Regions from separate parts of the Rhizobium sp. BG4 genome, predicted to be linked through region 2. Evidence: predicted binding sites of a transcription regulator. Region 2 holds the regulator's gene; the other holds the start of a gene.
What was found. The regulator HrcA, encoded in region 2, represses chaperone genes, less so after heat shock. The targets are predictions, from matches to a motif close to GTTAGCACTCNCNNNNNGNGAGTGCTAAC.
Positions count from the first base shown of each region.

Region 1 (8,264 bases), on a different replicon from region 2:
TGAATTTGCACTTCCTCCTGCTCCAATCGCGGTTGTCACATCTAACCGCGGGTGTCGCTGGCCGTCGTCAGCGTAGGCTGCCGCATAGAGAGGAAGCTCTGGGTCACTTGCGCTTATCGTTTTGTGACGGGGATCTTCGCGGGCCGCGATCCAACTGAAAAGTAGACAACAAAAAGGCGCGCCGACTTGGCGCGCCTCTAAACGCTTCGAGCCTTCAAAATCAGGCGCGATCGACGATGTTCTTCACAGCATCCTTCGCCTGACCCTTCGCCTGCTGCGCATCGCCGTTGGCTTCCTGCGCAAGACCCTTGGCCTGCATTTCCCTGTCGTTGATGGCTTTTCCAACAGCCTGCTTGGCCTGGCCTGCCAGTTCGTTTGCCTTGCCAGAAATCTTGTCGCTGGTGCTACCCATTTGAAATTCTCCTCAGAGACATAAGCGTCTCGGCCAAGAAACGGCGCATGCGGTGTTTGGTTCCACGCTGCCAGAAACGCCACCAAACCCGCAAGCGCGCCGCAAGTTGCATTGGATCGGCTGATTGCTTGAGCCTTGAGGCGCCAGCGGTTGCCGGCAGTCGTTCGGAGCGTCACTGCGGCTGCGCTCCAGCAGGCGAAATGCAGCTATTTCGCTGCATTTCGACAGGCCGACCCCCAATCAGCTCTCAATGCATGGCTGCCAGCGATGTTGCCGTCTCACGATAGCCGTGCAGCGGTCGCCCGAGCATCGTTATCAGCCGCTCCACGTCACCTTGTTCAGGGATCATGCCGTGGCTCACGTAGCGTTCGGCCATAAGCCGCATTTCATAGGCGGTCCATTTCGGCATGAATGTTGCCATGGTCTGCTCGAAGCCGCTCGGGTCGTCGCCGCCGTAGACGATAGGCCGGCCGAGAACGTCGGACCAGATATCGGCAACACTTTGGCCGGTGAGCGTGTCCGGTCCGACCAGATTGATCGTCACCAGTGGAAGTTTGCCGGTGGCCATGTCGCGACGGATGAGTTCGATGGCTGCCACCTCGGCGATATCGCGCGCGTCGACCATCGCAACGCCCTTTGACCCGATCGGCATTGGATAGACGCTGTGGTTGATGACAACGTCCTTGATCATGATCTCATTGTCGATGAAGTAGCTCGGGCGCAGGATCGTCGCGCTGAAACCCATCTCTTTCAACATTTGCTCGGCGCCGGCCTTCACCGCGAAGTGCGGGACATTGACGGCGCGATGCGCGTCGAAGACCGACAAATAGACGACGCGTTCGACACCGGCTTCTCTGGCGATGTTCAGTGTGATGATCGCCTGGGTGAATTCGTCGCCTGTGACCGCGTTCAGGAGGAACAACGTTCGCACGCCCTTAAAAGCGTTGCGAAGAGCGTCGAGGTCGAGAATCTCGCCTTCTGCGACTTCGACCTCCATTGGAAAGTCGGCCTTTGACGCGTCACGGGTGAGAATCCTGACGGTGGCTTTGCGAGCCACGAGCTGATTGACGACATGCCGACCGACACGACCCGTTGCACCGATTACGAGGATTGTCATGGAAGTTCTCCTTGCGTTGTTGACAACCCGAATATGAATGGATCACTGATGACCCACTAGACGGGAATTTTGGACCAAATGTCTCGCAGGTGGAACAGCTGATGGATCTTCTCGGGCTTGCCGATTTCGTTCTTGTTGCCAGGCATGGCGGTTTTGGTCGCGCAGCGCGCGCGACCGGACGCCCCAAAGCAACGCTCTCGCGACGCGTCAGCGACCTCGAAGCCAGCCTCGGACTGCGCCTTGTTGAACGCGGTGCAAGGACGCTGAAGCTCACGGAGGAGGGGAGGGCACTGCACCACCGTGCCGGGGCACTTCTCATGGAATTGGACGAGACGGCGTCGGCAATTGCAGCTGGGGGCGAGCGACCGCGCGGGAGGCTGCGGATCAGCGCTCCGTTGCTGTTTTCCCAGATGGCGATGGGAAAGCTGGCATCGAGTTTTGCGCTGCAATATCCCGATGTGCGGCTCGACGTCACGACTGAAGACCGGGCAGTGGACATGGTTGAGGAGGGCTATGATCTGGTCATTCGGGTAAACCCGGACGCGGACAACGCCCTCGTCGGCAGGGCCTTCCTTCGCGACCGGCTTGTCATCGTCGCGCCGTTGTCGCTGCAAGCGCCACCGGAAGGCACCAACGTGCCTGTGGTCGTGCGCGGCCCGCCGGGGCCGCCTGATACTTGGCACGTGAACCGCAACGGTTCGGCATTTACGATAGGTGCGGAGCCGATCCTTGGACTGACGTCTTTGTTGAATGTGCGCGATGCTGTGCGAATGGGCGTGGGTGCTGCCCGCCTGCCGATTTCGCTGGTAAGTGGCGATATTGCCGCTGGGAGGCTCTCGTTATGGGGCGATGTGCAAGGATCGGATATCAGGCTTTGGGCTCTTTATCCTTCGAGACGACTGCTTAGCGCGCGCGTCTCAGCGTTCCTCGATCACCTGAGGGAAGCGTTTCCGGACGGATCACCGGAAGCGCTTTCGGCTTACATCGACTGCTGATCGACAAGGGTAAAGAGCGTTTCAGGAGCTCGGCGACCACCATATTGGCGAAAACGATGCGCGGCTCGTCTCGGTCGCAGAAGCCAGCCGGCTATCGCTATTGCGCCGAGCGGCTTTAACATTGGTCCGCGCCGGCGTATCCGACGAGGAAGAAGCGCGCCGATTTCCGGTTCGGGGAGATGGGCATGACGTAAACCCGTTCGGGATCGATCCGGACAGGCGGTACCACCAGTGCCCGAGCCGGCGGCTAGCGCTGCCGGCTCGGAGCTTTGCCCTATACAGCTTGGTCTGCTTCCATGGCCGCAGCCATGAGCTGATCGCGCTCGCGAAGTCCTTTGTTGAAAAGTCGGGCGACGGCAACCGTTAGCTTTGCAACGGCACCCGGGTCATTTGCGATGCCCTTTGCACGGACGACCTCCCTGACCACCCCGGCGCATAGACGTGCATCGTCTCTTGAAATCGGTTCTATCATGACAACCGCTCGCTAGTACCCGCCCCTGGGAAGGGGCGGGCTGGCCTTTGGAGACTAGAAATCCATGCCGCCACCGGCGGGCAGAGCAGGCGCGGCTTCCTTTCTGGGCTTTTCAGCGATCATCGCTTCTGTTGTTACCAGAAGTCCTGCAACCGAAGCCGCATCCTGGAGTGCGGTGCGAACAACCTTGGCGGGGTCGATGACACCTTGCGCGTAAAGGTCGCCATATTCGCCGGTTTGAGCGTTCCAACCGAACGACGGCTCGTTCTTTTCACGCAGCTTGCCAACCACGATCGAGCCTTCGGCACCGGCGTTTTCGGCTATCTGCCGTACGGGGGCCTCGATCGCCCGGCGAACGATGTCAATCCCGACCCGCTGATCGTCGTTGGCCGTGGGCAGACCCTCAAGCGCCTTTGCCGCGCGCAGCAGCGCAACGCCGCCGCCGGGCAGAATGCCTTCCTCGACCGCCGCGCGCGTTGCATGTAAGGCATCGTCCACTCGGTCCTTCTTTTCCTTCACCTCGACCTCCGTCGAGCCTCCGACACGGATGACAGCGACGCCACCCGCGAGTTTTGCCAGGCGCTCCTGCAGCTTTTCGCGGTCGTAATCGGATGTCGTCTCCTCGATCTGCGCGCGGATCTGGGCGACGCGGCCATCGATCTCGGACTTCGAGCCGACGCCATCGATGATGGTCGTGTTTTCCTTCTCGATCGCCACCTTCTTGGCTCGGCCGAGCATGTCGAGCGTGACGTTTTCAAGCTTGATGCCGAGGTCTTCGGAAATGACAGTGCCGCCTGTGAGGATGGCAATGTCTTCAAGCATCGCCTTGCGGCGATCGCCAAAGCCTGGCGCCTTGACGGCAGCAATTTTGAGCCCGCCACGCAGCTTGTTGACGACGAGTGTCGCAAGTGCCTCGCCTTCGACGTCTTCGGCAATGATCAGCAACGGTTTGCCGGACTGAACGACCGCTTCCAGGACTGGCAGGAGAGCCTGTAGATTCGAGAGCTTCTTCTCATGGATGAGGATATAGGGATCCTCCAGCTCGACGCGCATCTTGTCCTGATTGGTGACGAAATACGGGCTGAGGTAACCGCGATCGAACTGCATGCCTTCGACCACTTCGAGCTCGGTCTCGGCGGTCTTGGCCTCCTCGACGGTAATGACGCCCTCATTGCCGACTTTCTCCATCGCCTCGGCGAGGTACTGGCCGATCTCGGCGTCGCCGTTCGCAGAAATGGTGCCGACCTGAGCGATTTCGGAATTGCTGGTGATTTTGCGGGCGTTGACCTTCAGCTCCTTGACCACGGCGTCGACGGCAAGATCGATGCCGCGCTTGAGATCCATCGGGTTCAAACCCGACGCCACAGCCTTGGCGCCTTCCTTGACGATTGCCTGCGCAAGCACTGTTGCTGTGGTCGTGCCGTCGCCGGCCAGATCATTGGTCTTCGACGCCACCTCGCGCAACATCTGTGCGCCCATGTTCTCGAACTTGTCTTCGAGCTCGATTTCCTTGGCCACCGAAACGCCGTCCTTGGTAATGCGCGGGGCGCCGTAGGACTTGTCGATAACCACATTGCGACCTTTAGGGCCGAGCGTCACCTTGACGGCGTTGGCAAGAATATCGACCCCACGCAACATGCGCTCACGGGCATCGGTATTGAATTTGACTTCTTTCGCAGCCATGTCTTCACTCCTTCAATAGGCAGCTTTTTGACTGATATCGTTCGCCTGACAGCCAGCGGTCAGGCGGCTTTCTTCTGTTCGACCTCGGCCTCGATAACGCCAAGAACGTCGCTTTCCTTCATGATCAGCAGGTCTTCGCCGTTGATCTTGATCTCGGTACCCGACCATTTGCCAAACAGGATGCGATCACCCGCCTTGACGTCGAGCGCCTGAACCTCGCCCGCGTCATTGCGCGCGCCGCCGCCGACGGCAACAACCTCGCCCTCTTGGGGTTTTTCCTTGGCGGTATCGGGTATGATGATGCCGCCTTTGGTTTTTTCCTGGCTCTCGATGCGGCGCACGAGAATGCGATCATGAAGCGGTCGGAACGACATGTTTTCCTCCATTGAGCAAAAATAATGACGTTGAACCCGGACCGGACCGGATGACAGTCAGGGCGGGTGCGAACCTCAACCCGAGCGTTCGCGCGAAAAATTTATTTTCGAGATTTTTTGATTTCAAGTAGGTGGCGACAAAAAATTAGCACTCACCCCACGTGGCTGCTAACAAAATGAAATCTAACGATAAAATATGGATTATGGGTGAGGTGCGTTGATCGCGGCGCCGTTTTGCGCCACCATGATCACGCAGAAAAATGGAGCTTCGCTATGCAGTTTTCATCGGATCTGGACCGCCAGCTCAATGGTTACGGGCTAACCACCGCACACATCCTCTATCGTATCCCCGACTTTGTGTCCGTCCTGCAGACCTACGTCTGGCAAGACTATGATCAGGCTCCCGACTTTCCGGTGATGCGCAGGTTCCTTCATTTCTGGGAGGCATCGCTCGATGGAGCGCTGCATTCGGTCCGTTACAGCCATCAGAGGCTGGTCGGGCCAAACGAATGGCGGCGCGTTGATGGCGAGTTCAAGCTAAACTGACCCTGAAAGAGCTTTGCTGCTCATTCTAGCTCGTGTGCGACCCAACTGCAGGGCCCGCTAGCGATCGGTCGTTGCTTGGCTTTGGTCGTCCTGAAATCCTGTATGGAATGCGCGTCCCTGCTGGCAAACCTCGGTTCTTGTGGGCAGTTCAGAGACCATCGGCACCGCGGTGAATGCTCAGTGACGCCTCAAAGCCTGCCATCTTGACGCGCCCTGGCTTCCCTCGCACATCGAGCAGCGTGAAGAGCGGCTCGTACGCCAGGGCAACGATCAGGTCGATGTTTTGCCAATGCGGCGCAAGGCTCGCTCGACGCTACCATCCTTTAAAACAATCCGCACAAGGCCGCTTCAGTGCCGCAACGCTCTCTGACATTGGTCGTGACGGACACATCCGCGGCGCAGGGACGCACGCACAGAAACTATAAATTGCCGATGGTGGGCATTCCGGGAAAGAGCCAATCTCATGCGGAACCTTAAATCGCAAATTTTCTTTTTTGCCGGTCTTGAAACCGCAAATCTTGAAACCAAATCGTTTTGCGCCAGCTGCTGGAACGGAGCTGGCCTTGCTAGGGGCGCCACTTAGAGCGCTCCCGTACCCATGTTGCTTCAAGGAGGATATGGCTATGGCAACATCTTACGACTACGCACCGTTGTTCCGATCGACCGTCGGCTTTGACCGGCTTTTCGATCTTCTTGAAAACGCCCAGCGCGCCCGCTCGACGAGCGATTGGCCACCTTATGATATCGTCAAGACCGGCGATGACAGCTACCGTATCTCGATTGCGGTTGCCGCCTTTGCAGACGGCGATCTCGATATCACCTTCCAGTCAAATCTCCTGACGGTGACTGGCAAGAAGCAGGAAGGCTCTGGCGAAGCCTACCTTCATCGCGGGATCTCCGGCCGATCCTTTGAGCATCGTTTCGAGCTTGCTGACCATGTCAGGGTGGACGGCGCCGATTTGAGCAATGGTCTATTGTCGATTGATCTTGTTCGAGAAATCCCGGAGGCGCTGAAACCGCGCAAGATTGCAATCGAGAGTTCACCTGCTTCGAACACACGCGGCCGCCCTCAGATCGAAGGGCAGAAGGCGGCGTGATCAAGCCCGCTTGGAAAGCAGGCGCCACCGCGGTGGCGCCTCTCAACGCAAAGGGTTTGGAAGGAGACGAACAATGAAACCCGATATGTTTAGACAGCCGATCACGATCTTGGTCGGCTTGGGCTTTCCCGCCGAAATACGCGGCGCGATGGATGCTTACCGCTACCTTGCTGAGTGGCCCGCCTCGTTCAGAGATACGGCTCACTCCGTTGCTCTGAAGGCGTGTCAAGCGGTCCTTCGCGGTGAGATCGAGGCCGAGACCGCCCGTGGTCTGTTCACGGCATTTGCGGAGAAACATGATCTGATGGCGCCCGAAGCCTCGGCGATTGCAGCATTGCGCAGGCGCGGCGATCGCGATCCGCATGTTCAGTGAGGTGTTGCCGTGATGAACACAGTCTTGCAGCAGGCAGTCGACAATGTCGTGTCGATGGGACCGGCAGTATTGATGCAGGGCATGCAACTCGCCCGTCCGATGGATGTCGTAAGATCCCACTCGCTTTCGCTCGATGACAGGCGCACCATCCTTGCGGCCTGGGCCTCAGATCTCTACGCGGTGGTTTCGAAACCGGCTCTCCGGCACTTGCCCGGAACGCCTGAACCAGTATCGATCGACGAGATCCAGTCAGCGCTCAAGGAACTTGACCGCCAGGACGGATCATGAGGTGCAGTCAGCCGCGAAACGCGTCAAGCCGCTGACAGAGGGTTCATTCCCTCATTGCGACGCCCAGATCGCCACGTGTCGCGAAAGGCGTGCCACGGTGAGAGCGTCAAAGGTATACGAAAACAGCTGGCGCGGCATTGCGCCAGCCGGGTGTCTCCGAGATGGTCGGAACATGTTGTGTTTGCTGCCGGCAGGGGACGGTATCTTCTGCGATCGCGTTGCGCCGAACCTGCGGGACACATCCCGGGGGGCGCATTGTCATGATCCAGCCGCGCCAGTCTCAGGCGCCGCGATACGGCGATGGCCTTTCAAGCCCGCTTGCGTCTGAAGATCAGATGACGATTGGGCCACCACTGGATCGGGCGAATAAGCCCTGGGTAAGTCTTCCGCATGAAGGTCATGCTTGATCATCATCGCCGTACCGTCACACCTTGAACCGTCGAGCATCACTTGGCCAGGCCAAGCCAGCGGAATTGCGGACGCTCAAACGAACTGTCCCCCGGCCACGGCCCGCTCGCATGGCTGCCACGCATGCAATCTGAAGATGCAATGCAGTTAAATCGAGAACTAAACGTTGACGCGATGCGTTCCTTGCTCTATCTATTGGTTCATCGATCTTTTGCTTGCCGAGCTTTGTTCACCGCGCGATTTGCAACGCGCCCTAAGCGAACTTTTCTTTCAAAAATAGTCGGTTTTCACCTGCGCGGCATCGGCTTCGCAGTTCTTCACTCTATGCTTTGAAAGGGTTTATCATGACCACTGGCACCGTAAAATGGTTCAACACCACCAAAGGCTTCGGCTTCATCCAGCCTGACAATGGCGACGCTGACGCGTTCGTCCATATCTCGGCAGTCGAGCGCGCGGGAATGCGCGAGCTGGTCGAAGGCCAGAAGATCGGCTTCGAGCT
Region 1 covers NZ_CP044127.1:517,953-526,216, reverse strand. The annotation lists gene F2982_RS30165 (CsbD family protein) at 221-412, opposite strand; gene F2982_RS30160 (NmrA family NAD(P)-binding protein) at 660-1,529, opposite strand; gene F2982_RS30155 (LysR family transcriptional regulator) at 1,631-2,524, shown strand; gene groL (chaperonin GroEL) at 3,051-4,679, opposite strand; gene groES (co-chaperone GroES) at 4,739-5,053, opposite strand; gene F2982_RS30140 (usg protein) at 5,327-5,599, shown strand; gene F2982_RS30135 (Hsp20 family protein) at 6,223-6,696, shown strand; gene F2982_RS30130 (DUF982 domain-containing protein) at 6,770-7,069, shown strand; gene F2982_RS30125 (hypothetical protein) at 7,079-7,357, shown strand; gene F2982_RS30120 (cold-shock protein) at 8,110-8,264, shown strand, end outside.
Region 1: the regulator HrcA is predicted to act here: its motif matches at 5,198-5,226, upstream of groES (co-chaperone GroES).

Region 2 (8,264 bases):
AAATCATCCACTGGCGGATCTTACGCTTCCAGGCAGGCTTCGACAAAGACTTTGAAGGCGCGCGCACGATGCGACAGCGCCTGCTCGTCGCCGGGCTTCCAGCCGTGTTTCTGTTCGGCGCTCATCTCGCCGAAGGTGGTGTCATAGCCCTGCGGCTGGAATACCGGGTCATAGCCGAAACCCTGCGTGCCGCGCGGCGGCCAGACGACCGTGCCTTCCACTTCGCCGCGGAAGAGCTCCGTATGACCATCGGGCCAGGCCAGGCAGAGAACGCTGACGAAGCGGGCCGTGCGCTGCTCGGGCTTGGCGGCTCCAGCCTTTTCGAGAGCCTTCTCGACCTTCTCCATCGCCATCGCAAAGTCGCGCGTGCCATCGGCGGTCTCGGCCCAGTTGGCCGTATAGACACCGGGATCGCCACCGAGCGCATCGACCACCAGACCGGAATCGTCAGAGAGCGCCGGCATGTTGGCGGCGCTGGCAGAGGCGAGTGCCTTGATTCTGGCGTTCTCTTCGAAGGTCGTGCCGGTTTCATCCGGTTCGATGAAATTGAGCTCGGCAGCCGACTTGGCGGTGAAGCCGAGCGGGCCGATCAGGTCCTGGATTTCGCGGATCTTGCCGGCATTATGGCTGGCGACAACGATCGTCTTGGTATCGAGTTTGCGCATTCCGTTTTCCTATTCGATGCCCCAGGTCCGAGCTTCCGCACATTCCAGGCTGTTGCCGGCAGGGTCGCGGAAGTAGATCGAGCGGCCGCCATTCGGCCAGTGAACTTCGGATTCGATGGCGATGCCGGCGGCCTGCAGCTTGGCAGCCATGGCGTCGATATTCGCAGCCGAGACCCGGAAGCAGGCATGCCCGGCTCCCTCGGTACCATGCGGCGGAACCTGCAGGGAATCGGCTGCCGGTGGCTTTACCGTCTCTTCCGGATTGAAGATCAGCAGCACGCCCGGGCCGCAGCGAAAGAAGACATGCCGGTTCGCCGCACGCGTGATCTTCGCAAGGCCGAGAACACCTTCATAGAAAGCCTCGGCTTTATCGAGGTCCTTTGCGTAGAGCGCCGTTTCCAGCATGCCTTCCAGCATGTCGTTCACCCGGCGATCGCCTGCTTCTGCAGGTCCACGAGTTCGGCGATACCGTTCTTGGCAAGGCCCATCAGCGATGCGAATTCGGCTTCGGAGAAGGGCGTGCCTTCAGCCGTTCCCTGGATCTCGACGATGCCGCCGGCGCCGGTCATGACGAAGTTGGCGTCGGTCTCGGCCGAGGAATCTTCCAGGTAATCGAGATCGATGACCGGCTGATTTGCGAAGATACCGCAAGAGATCGCGGCGACATGGTCCTTGAGGACGCGGTCGACCTTGATCATGTTGCGGCTTTCCATCCACTTCAGGCAGTCATAAAGCGCGATCCAGCCGCCGGTGATCGAGGCCGTGCGCGTGCCGCCATCCGCCTGGATGACATCGCAGTCGATGGTGATCTGGCGCTCGCCGAGTGCGGTCAGATCGACGACGGCGCGCAGCGAGCGGCCGATCAGGCGCTGGATTTCCTGCGTGCGTCCGCCCTGCTTGCCGGCAGCCGCCTCACGCTTCATGCGCTCGCCGGTGGCGCGCGGCAGCATGCCGTATTCGGCGGTGACCCAGCCCTTGCCGGTGTTGCGCAGCCACGGCGGCGTCTTCTCTTCCAGGCTCGCGGTGCAGAGCACATGCGTGTCGCCAAACTTCACCAGACAGGAGCCCTCGGCGTGCTTGGAAAAGTTGCGCTCGAAGCTGACCTTGCGCATCTGGTCGGTTTTTCTGCCTGACGGCCGCATTCTCTGTCTCCTGCTGCATGAGGCCTCGTGGCCGCGGCGGCGGCAGGGCGTAGTCATGCGTGTTTCTGATGCTGCCCCGCTTCTACGATTGGCTGCGGCCATTTGCAAATTCCCTTTTGCCACGCCCGCGAGATTGACTATATTTTCTGGAGTTTCATCAGCGTGGGTGTTTTAGGATTCATGGCCTTCAGGTCGTCGCCGGTTTCGGATGCCATTGCTGCGCTGGATGAGCGTTCCAAGGAAATCTTCCGCAGGATCGTCGAGGGCTATCTCGAGAATGGCGAGCCGCTCGGCTCGCGCAATCTGTCGCGCATCCTGCCGATGTCGCTCTCGCCGGCCTCCGTCCGCAATGTCATGAGCGATCTCGAAGAGCTCGGCCTCATCTATTCGCCGCATGTCAGCGCCGGGCGCCTGCCGACCCAGGTGGGCTTGCGGTTCTTCGTCGACGCCTTCATGCAGGTCGGTGATCTCTCTGCCGAGGACCGCGCCAGCATCGATCGCCAGGTACGCGCCGAAAGCCGCGACAACCCGGTGGAAGCGATGATGAACGAGGCGAGCCGGATGCTGTCGGGCATTTCGCGCGGCGCCGGGCTTGTCATCACCGCCAAGAGCGATCCCATCCTCAAGCATGTCGAGTTCATCCGCCTTGAGCCGACCAAGGCTCTGGCGGTGCTGGTCGGCGAGCATGATCAGGTCGAAAACCGCATCATCGAGCTACCGGCTGGCGTGACCTCCTCGCAGCTGACGGAAGCTGCGAACTTCCTGAATGCCCATATGACTGGCCAGACTTTGCCGGAATTGCGCAAGCAACTCGACAAGCTGAAGATCGATGTTCGCCATGAACTCGATGCTCTCTCGCAGGACCTCGTCGAGCGCGGCATCGCCGTCTGGTCCGGCAGCCCTGACGAGGGCAAGCCGGCGCAGCTCATCATCCGCGGCCGGGCAAACCTGCTGGAAGGGCTCGCCGGTGCCGACGATCTCGATCGCTTGCGGATGCTTTTCGACGATCTCGAAAAGAAAGACAGCCTGATCGAGCTCCTGAACCTAGCCGAGAGCGGACCGGGGGTGCGCATCTTCATCGGCTCGGAAAACAAGCTCTTCTCGCTTTCCGGCTCCTCGCTCATCGTCGCGCCATACCGCGATGATGACGACCGGATCGTCGGCGCGGTCGGCGTCATCGGCCCGACGCGGCTCAACTATTCGCGCATCGTGCCGATGGTCGATTACACCGCGCAGCTGATTTCCCGCCTGTCGCGCGGTGGCGCCCTCTGAAAAGCCCGATTTTCCGCTTCTTTGTCACGCAGACTTGATTTTTTGCGGTCAAAGCTCGATATCGGGCGCATCCCGAAAGAACCCTTTACCCGGAGACCGTCATGACTGACGAAACGACGAAAAACGGACCTGAGGCTGCCGCGGCCGACGCTGCTGCGGACGCAGCCGCAAACGTCGAGAATGAAGCGGCCGCTGAGGCATCGTCCCAGCCGGATCCGATGGAACTCGTGAAGGCCGAAAATGCCGAGCTGCGCGATCGCTATCTGCGTCTCGCTGCAGAGATGGACAACCTGCGCCGCCGCACCGAGCGTGATGTGAAGGATGCCAAGTCCTACTCGGTCGCCTCCTTCGCGCGCGACATGCTGGCTGTATCCGACAACCTGCGCCGCGCACTGGACTCGATCCCGGCCGAAGCCAAGGCTGCGGGCGAAGCCGGCCTGACGACGCTGATCGAAGGCGTCGAGATGACCGAGCGCTCCATGCTCTCGACGCTCGAGCGCCATGGCGTTCGCCAGCTCGATCCCGTCGGCCAGAAGTTCGACCCGAATTTCCATCAGGCGATGTTCGAAATTCCGAACACGGAAGTCCCGAACAACACAGTCGTCCAGGTGGTGCAGGCAGGCTTCACGATCGGCGAGCGCGTTCTGCGCCCGGCCATGGTCGGTGTCGCCAAGGGTGGTCCGAAGCCTGAGGCGGAGGCTGCCAATTCCTATCTGGATCAGAAGGACGCATAATGAAAAAGGGCCGCTGAGGAGCGGCCCTTTTCTTTTCCGGTCTGCCGTCGCTCAGATGCGGGCAAAGCGCTCGATCAGCAGATCGAAGAAACCGTCGGCATCGACGAAGCGCATCACCTGGGCATTGCGCTTGCGGTCGGTCACATGCCACCAGTCGACGACGGTCATGCCGACCGTCAGCTCCGACTTCACTTCGATCTCGACATTGCACTCGCGGCCCTTGAAAAGCTCCGGCTTCAGGAGATAGGCGACAACCGTCGGGTCATGCAGCGGGCCGCCGTCGGAACCGTATTTCTCGATATCGAAGCGCTCGAAGAATTCCAGCATCTCCACCATTGCCTGGGCGGGCGCCGTGCCCAGGTCGGCCATGCGCTTGACGCGGTCCTTGCGGGTCAGCAGCTGATGGGTCACGTCGAGCGGCATCATCACGATCGGCACACCCGAACGGAAGACGATGTCGGCTGCTTCAGGGTCGACATAGATGTTGAATTCGGCAGCCGGCGTGATGTTCCCGCCTTCGAAGAAGCCACCGCCCATCATCACCAGTTCGCGGACGCGTGCGACGATATCTGGCGCCTTCTGGAAGGCGAGGCCGATATTGGTGAGCGGCCCGAGCGTGCAGAGCGTCACGCTGCCTTCAGGCTCGCGGCGCAGCGTCTCGATGATGAAGTCGACGGAATGCTGCGGCTGCAGCGGCATGGTCGGCTCGGCCAGCGTCGGGCCGTCGAGGCCGGTCTTGCCATGCACGTGCTCGGCGGTGACCAGCTTGCGGGCGATCGGCTTGTCTGCGCCGGCAAAGACCTTGATGTCGATGCGCTTGCAGAGCTCGCAGATGATGCGCGCGTTGCGGCTGGTATAGGACAGCGGCACGTTGCCGGCGACCGTGGTGATACCGAGCACTTCGAGCTCTTCCGGGCTGCCGAAGGCGAGCATGATCGCTGCTGCATCGTCCTGGCCGGGATCGGTATCGATGATGATCTTTCTGGGGTTTGCCATGTACGTCGGTCCCTCCTCAGGTGCACGTCGTTTTGGCAGGCACCATTTGTTTATGATTGCGTCGCAAATCGGCGCAGCCCTTGCGGGTGACGATTTGATGCGAGCCTGCATGCGCTTTGTCAAGCAAGGACAAAGCCGGCGTTTACCCTAAAATTTCCGGGTCCTTGCCCGGCGGCCGCAAAACCTTGCGCGACCGCGCGCCAATTCCCATATTAGCAAGACCCGGATGCTAGCTTAGGTCCGGAAAGGTCGCTTGCATCAAGGACTTGAAAACATGAGCCGTATAACCCCTTTCGCCAGCCCGTTGCTCCTGGGCTTCGACGCCATGGAAAAGACGCTTGAGCGGATTTCCAAGGCGAGCGACGGTTATCCTCCCTACAACATCGAGCGTATTGCCGCCGATCACGGTCAGCCCGAGCGTCTGCGGATTACCCTTGCCGTCGCCGGTTTCGGCGAGGATGAGCTCGATGTCACCACCGAGGAAAACCAGCTTCTCATCCGCGGCCGGCAGGTCGAGCAGGACGAGCGCGAATATCTCTATCGCGGTATCGCCGCGCGTCAGTTCCAGCGCACTTTCGTGCTTGCCGATGGCATGCAGGTTCTCGGCGCCGGCCTCAAGAACGGTCTTCTCTCCGTCGATCTAATTCGCCCGGAGCCCGCACGCATGGTCAAGAAAATTAACATTTCGGTCTCACAGTAGGACAACGGTTCGATTGCGCCGTTGGTCCCTTCTCTTGGAGGTACAGGAATGTTGATGAAAGAAGCGAATTCTCACCTGACCAAATCCGAACTTGCCGGCATCGGCAACGGCGAGGTCGCCTATATCCGCAAAATGCGTACTGAAGAAGTATCGAAGTGCTTCCCCGAAGCGCCCGATATCGACCCTGGCGTCGACCTCTGGGCCCTTTTCGGCGCTGATGGCACGCCGATCCTGCTCACGGATAACCGCTCCAGCACCTTTTTCAAGGCCGCTGAAGACGAGCTCAAGACGGTAAGCCTGCACTAAACGTGCGGGCTTATGTCACTTGCCTGCTGGCTTAGATCTTCTTGAAAGTCAGATAGGCGGACGAACGGCCTTCGCGCCGTGCCTTGGCCTCGTAGCGTGTGCTCGGCCAGCCCTCGTAGGGCGTCAGCCAATCCGCAGCATTGCTCGCCAGCCAGTCGAAGCCGCCGTGGTCGCGGCATTTCAGCAGCGTCCAGTTCACATAGGTATCGATATCTGAAGCGAAGCAGAACAGTCCGCCCGGCTTCAGCACGCGATGGAAACGCTTGAGGTTCGTCTGCGAGACGAAGCGGCGCTTCCAGTGCTTCCGCTTGGGCCAGGGATCGGGATAGAGCAGGTCGATCTGGTCGAGGCAGCCATCAGGCAGCCAGTCGAGCAGCTGCGTCGCATCGTCGTTATAGACGCGGACGTTTCTGGCGCCCTTGTCCTCGACGCTGGCAAGCAGCTTCTGCATGGAATTGATGAAGGGCTCGACGCCGATAAAGCCGGTGGAGGGCAGTTCCTGGGCGCGGTGGATCAAATGCTCGCCGCCACCGAAGCCGATCTCCAGCCGCAACTTTTCGACCGGGACCGGCCAAAGGTCTTTCAGCGGCTCGGGGGGAGCCGCTGAAATATCGATGAGGAATGCCGGGAGCAGAGTACTCAGCTTTTCCGCTTGCTGTCCGCGTAGAGCCTTTCCCTTGCGGCGACCGAAGAAGGCTTCGGTCGCGCGGCCGCGGCGTTCCATATCCGTCATGCTGCGGCCTTGAGCTTGATGGCTTCCTTGAGGCCCTTCACGAGGTCGGTGCGCTCCCAGGAGAACGAGCCGTCACGCCCGGCCTTGCGGCCGAAGTGACCGTAAGCCGAGGTCTTTGCGTAGATCGGCTTGTTGAGGTCGAGGTGGCGGCGGATACCCGTCGGCGACAGGTCCATGTTCTTGCGGATCGCGGCTTCGACCTGGTCTTCGGTCACGCCCTTGCCGGTCTGGTGCAGGTCGACATAGATCGACAGCGGCTGTGCGACGCCGATGGCGTAGGACAGCTGGATCGTGCAGCGGTCGGCGAGACCGGCGGCAACGACGTTCTTGGCGAGGTAGCGGGCAGCGTAAGCAGCCGAACGGTCGACCTTGGTCGTGTCCTTGCCGGAGAATGCGCCGCCGCCATGCGGAGCCGCACCGCCGTAGGTGTCGACGATGATCTTGCGGCCGGTCAGGCCAGCGTCACCATCCGGACCGCCGATGACGAACTTGCCGGTCGGGTTGATGTACCACTTGCAATCGCTGGCGATCGGCAGGTCGCCGAGAGCTTCGCGGATATAGGGCTCGACGACGGCGCGAACCTTCTTCGAATCCCACTTCTCGTCGAGATGCTGGGTCGAAAGAACGATCGAGGTGACTTCTGCCGGCTTGCCGTCGACGTAGCGAACGGTCACCTGGCTCTTGGCATCAGGGCCAAGCTTGGCAACGTCGCCGTCGCCCTTCTTGCGGGCGGTGGCGAGCAGCTGCAGGATCTTGTGCGAGTAGTAGATCGGCGCCGGCATGAGGTCCGGCGTTTCCTTGCAGGCGTAGCCGAACATGATGCCCTGGTCGCCGGCACCTTCGTCACCCTGCTGGTCGGCAGCGTTGTCGACGCCCTGGGCGATGTCAGCGGACTGCGAGTGCAGGAGAACGTCGATCTTCGCCTTCTTCCAGTGGAAGCCGTCCTGCTCGTAGCCGATGTCCTTGATGGCGCGGCGTGCGGCAGCCTTGAACTTCGACGGGTTGATGACGTCCTTGCCGTCCTTGTCCTTCTTCATCAGGCTCGGCGGCAGGCGTACTTCACCAGCGATCACGACGCGGTTCGTAGTGGCCAGCGTTTCGCAGGCAATGCGCACGCCCCAGGGGTTTACGCCGGTCTTTGCCGCTTCGCGGTAGACCAGGTCCACGATCTCGTCCGAGATACGGTCACACACCTTGTCCGGGTGACCTTCGGCAACAGACTCACTGGTGAAGAGGTAATTAGCGCGCATTCCGGGATTCCCCTCAAAGAATAAAGTTCGACGAATTGGTACTCAGTTCACGCTCGAAAAACAAGCGCAGAAGGACATAAATATATCTTTATATCTACGGCTAAATGACAAATTTTGCCTTAAAAACGCGAAAAAGGCGGCCTTTCGACCGCCTTCTGTCATTGGACGCTGTTGGGAGCGCTTAGTCGGAGTCGGCTTCGGCGGCCAGCGCCTTGACGAGCTCGACGACCTTGCGGCGTACCTTCGGGTCGGAAATCTTCACGAAGGCGCGGTTCAGCTGCAGGCCTTCGGAGGAGGAGAGGAAGTCGACGACGTAGTTGGAGCTGGAGGCCTCAGCCATGCCGCTCATTGCGCCGGCGTGCTCGCCGGGTGCGTCTTCGAAGAAGAAGGAAACCGGGACGTTCAGGATGCTCGAGATGTTCTGCAGACGGCTGGCGCCGACGCGGTTCGTGCCCTTCTCGTACTT
Region 2 covers NZ_CP044125.1:1,454,720-1,462,983, reverse strand. The annotation lists gene hemW (radical SAM family heme chaperone HemW) at 1-11, opposite strand, end outside; gene rdgB (RdgB/HAM1 family non-canonical purine NTP pyrophosphatase) at 21-665, opposite strand; gene F2982_RS07630 (VOC family protein) at 675-1,091, opposite strand; gene rph (ribonuclease PH) at 1,088-1,807, opposite strand; gene hrcA (heat-inducible transcriptional repressor HrcA) at 1,988-3,079, shown strand; gene grpE (nucleotide exchange factor GrpE) at 3,181-3,813, shown strand; gene F2982_RS07610 (nucleoside hydrolase) at 3,865-4,809, opposite strand; gene F2982_RS07605 (Hsp20 family protein) at 5,084-5,509, shown strand; gene F2982_RS07600 (DUF1150 family protein) at 5,558-5,815, shown strand; gene trmB (tRNA (guanosine(46)-N7)-methyltransferase TrmB) at 5,847-6,548, opposite strand; gene metK (methionine adenosyltransferase) at 6,545-7,798, opposite strand; gene F2982_RS07585 (helix-turn-helix domain-containing protein) at 7,980-8,264, opposite strand, start outside.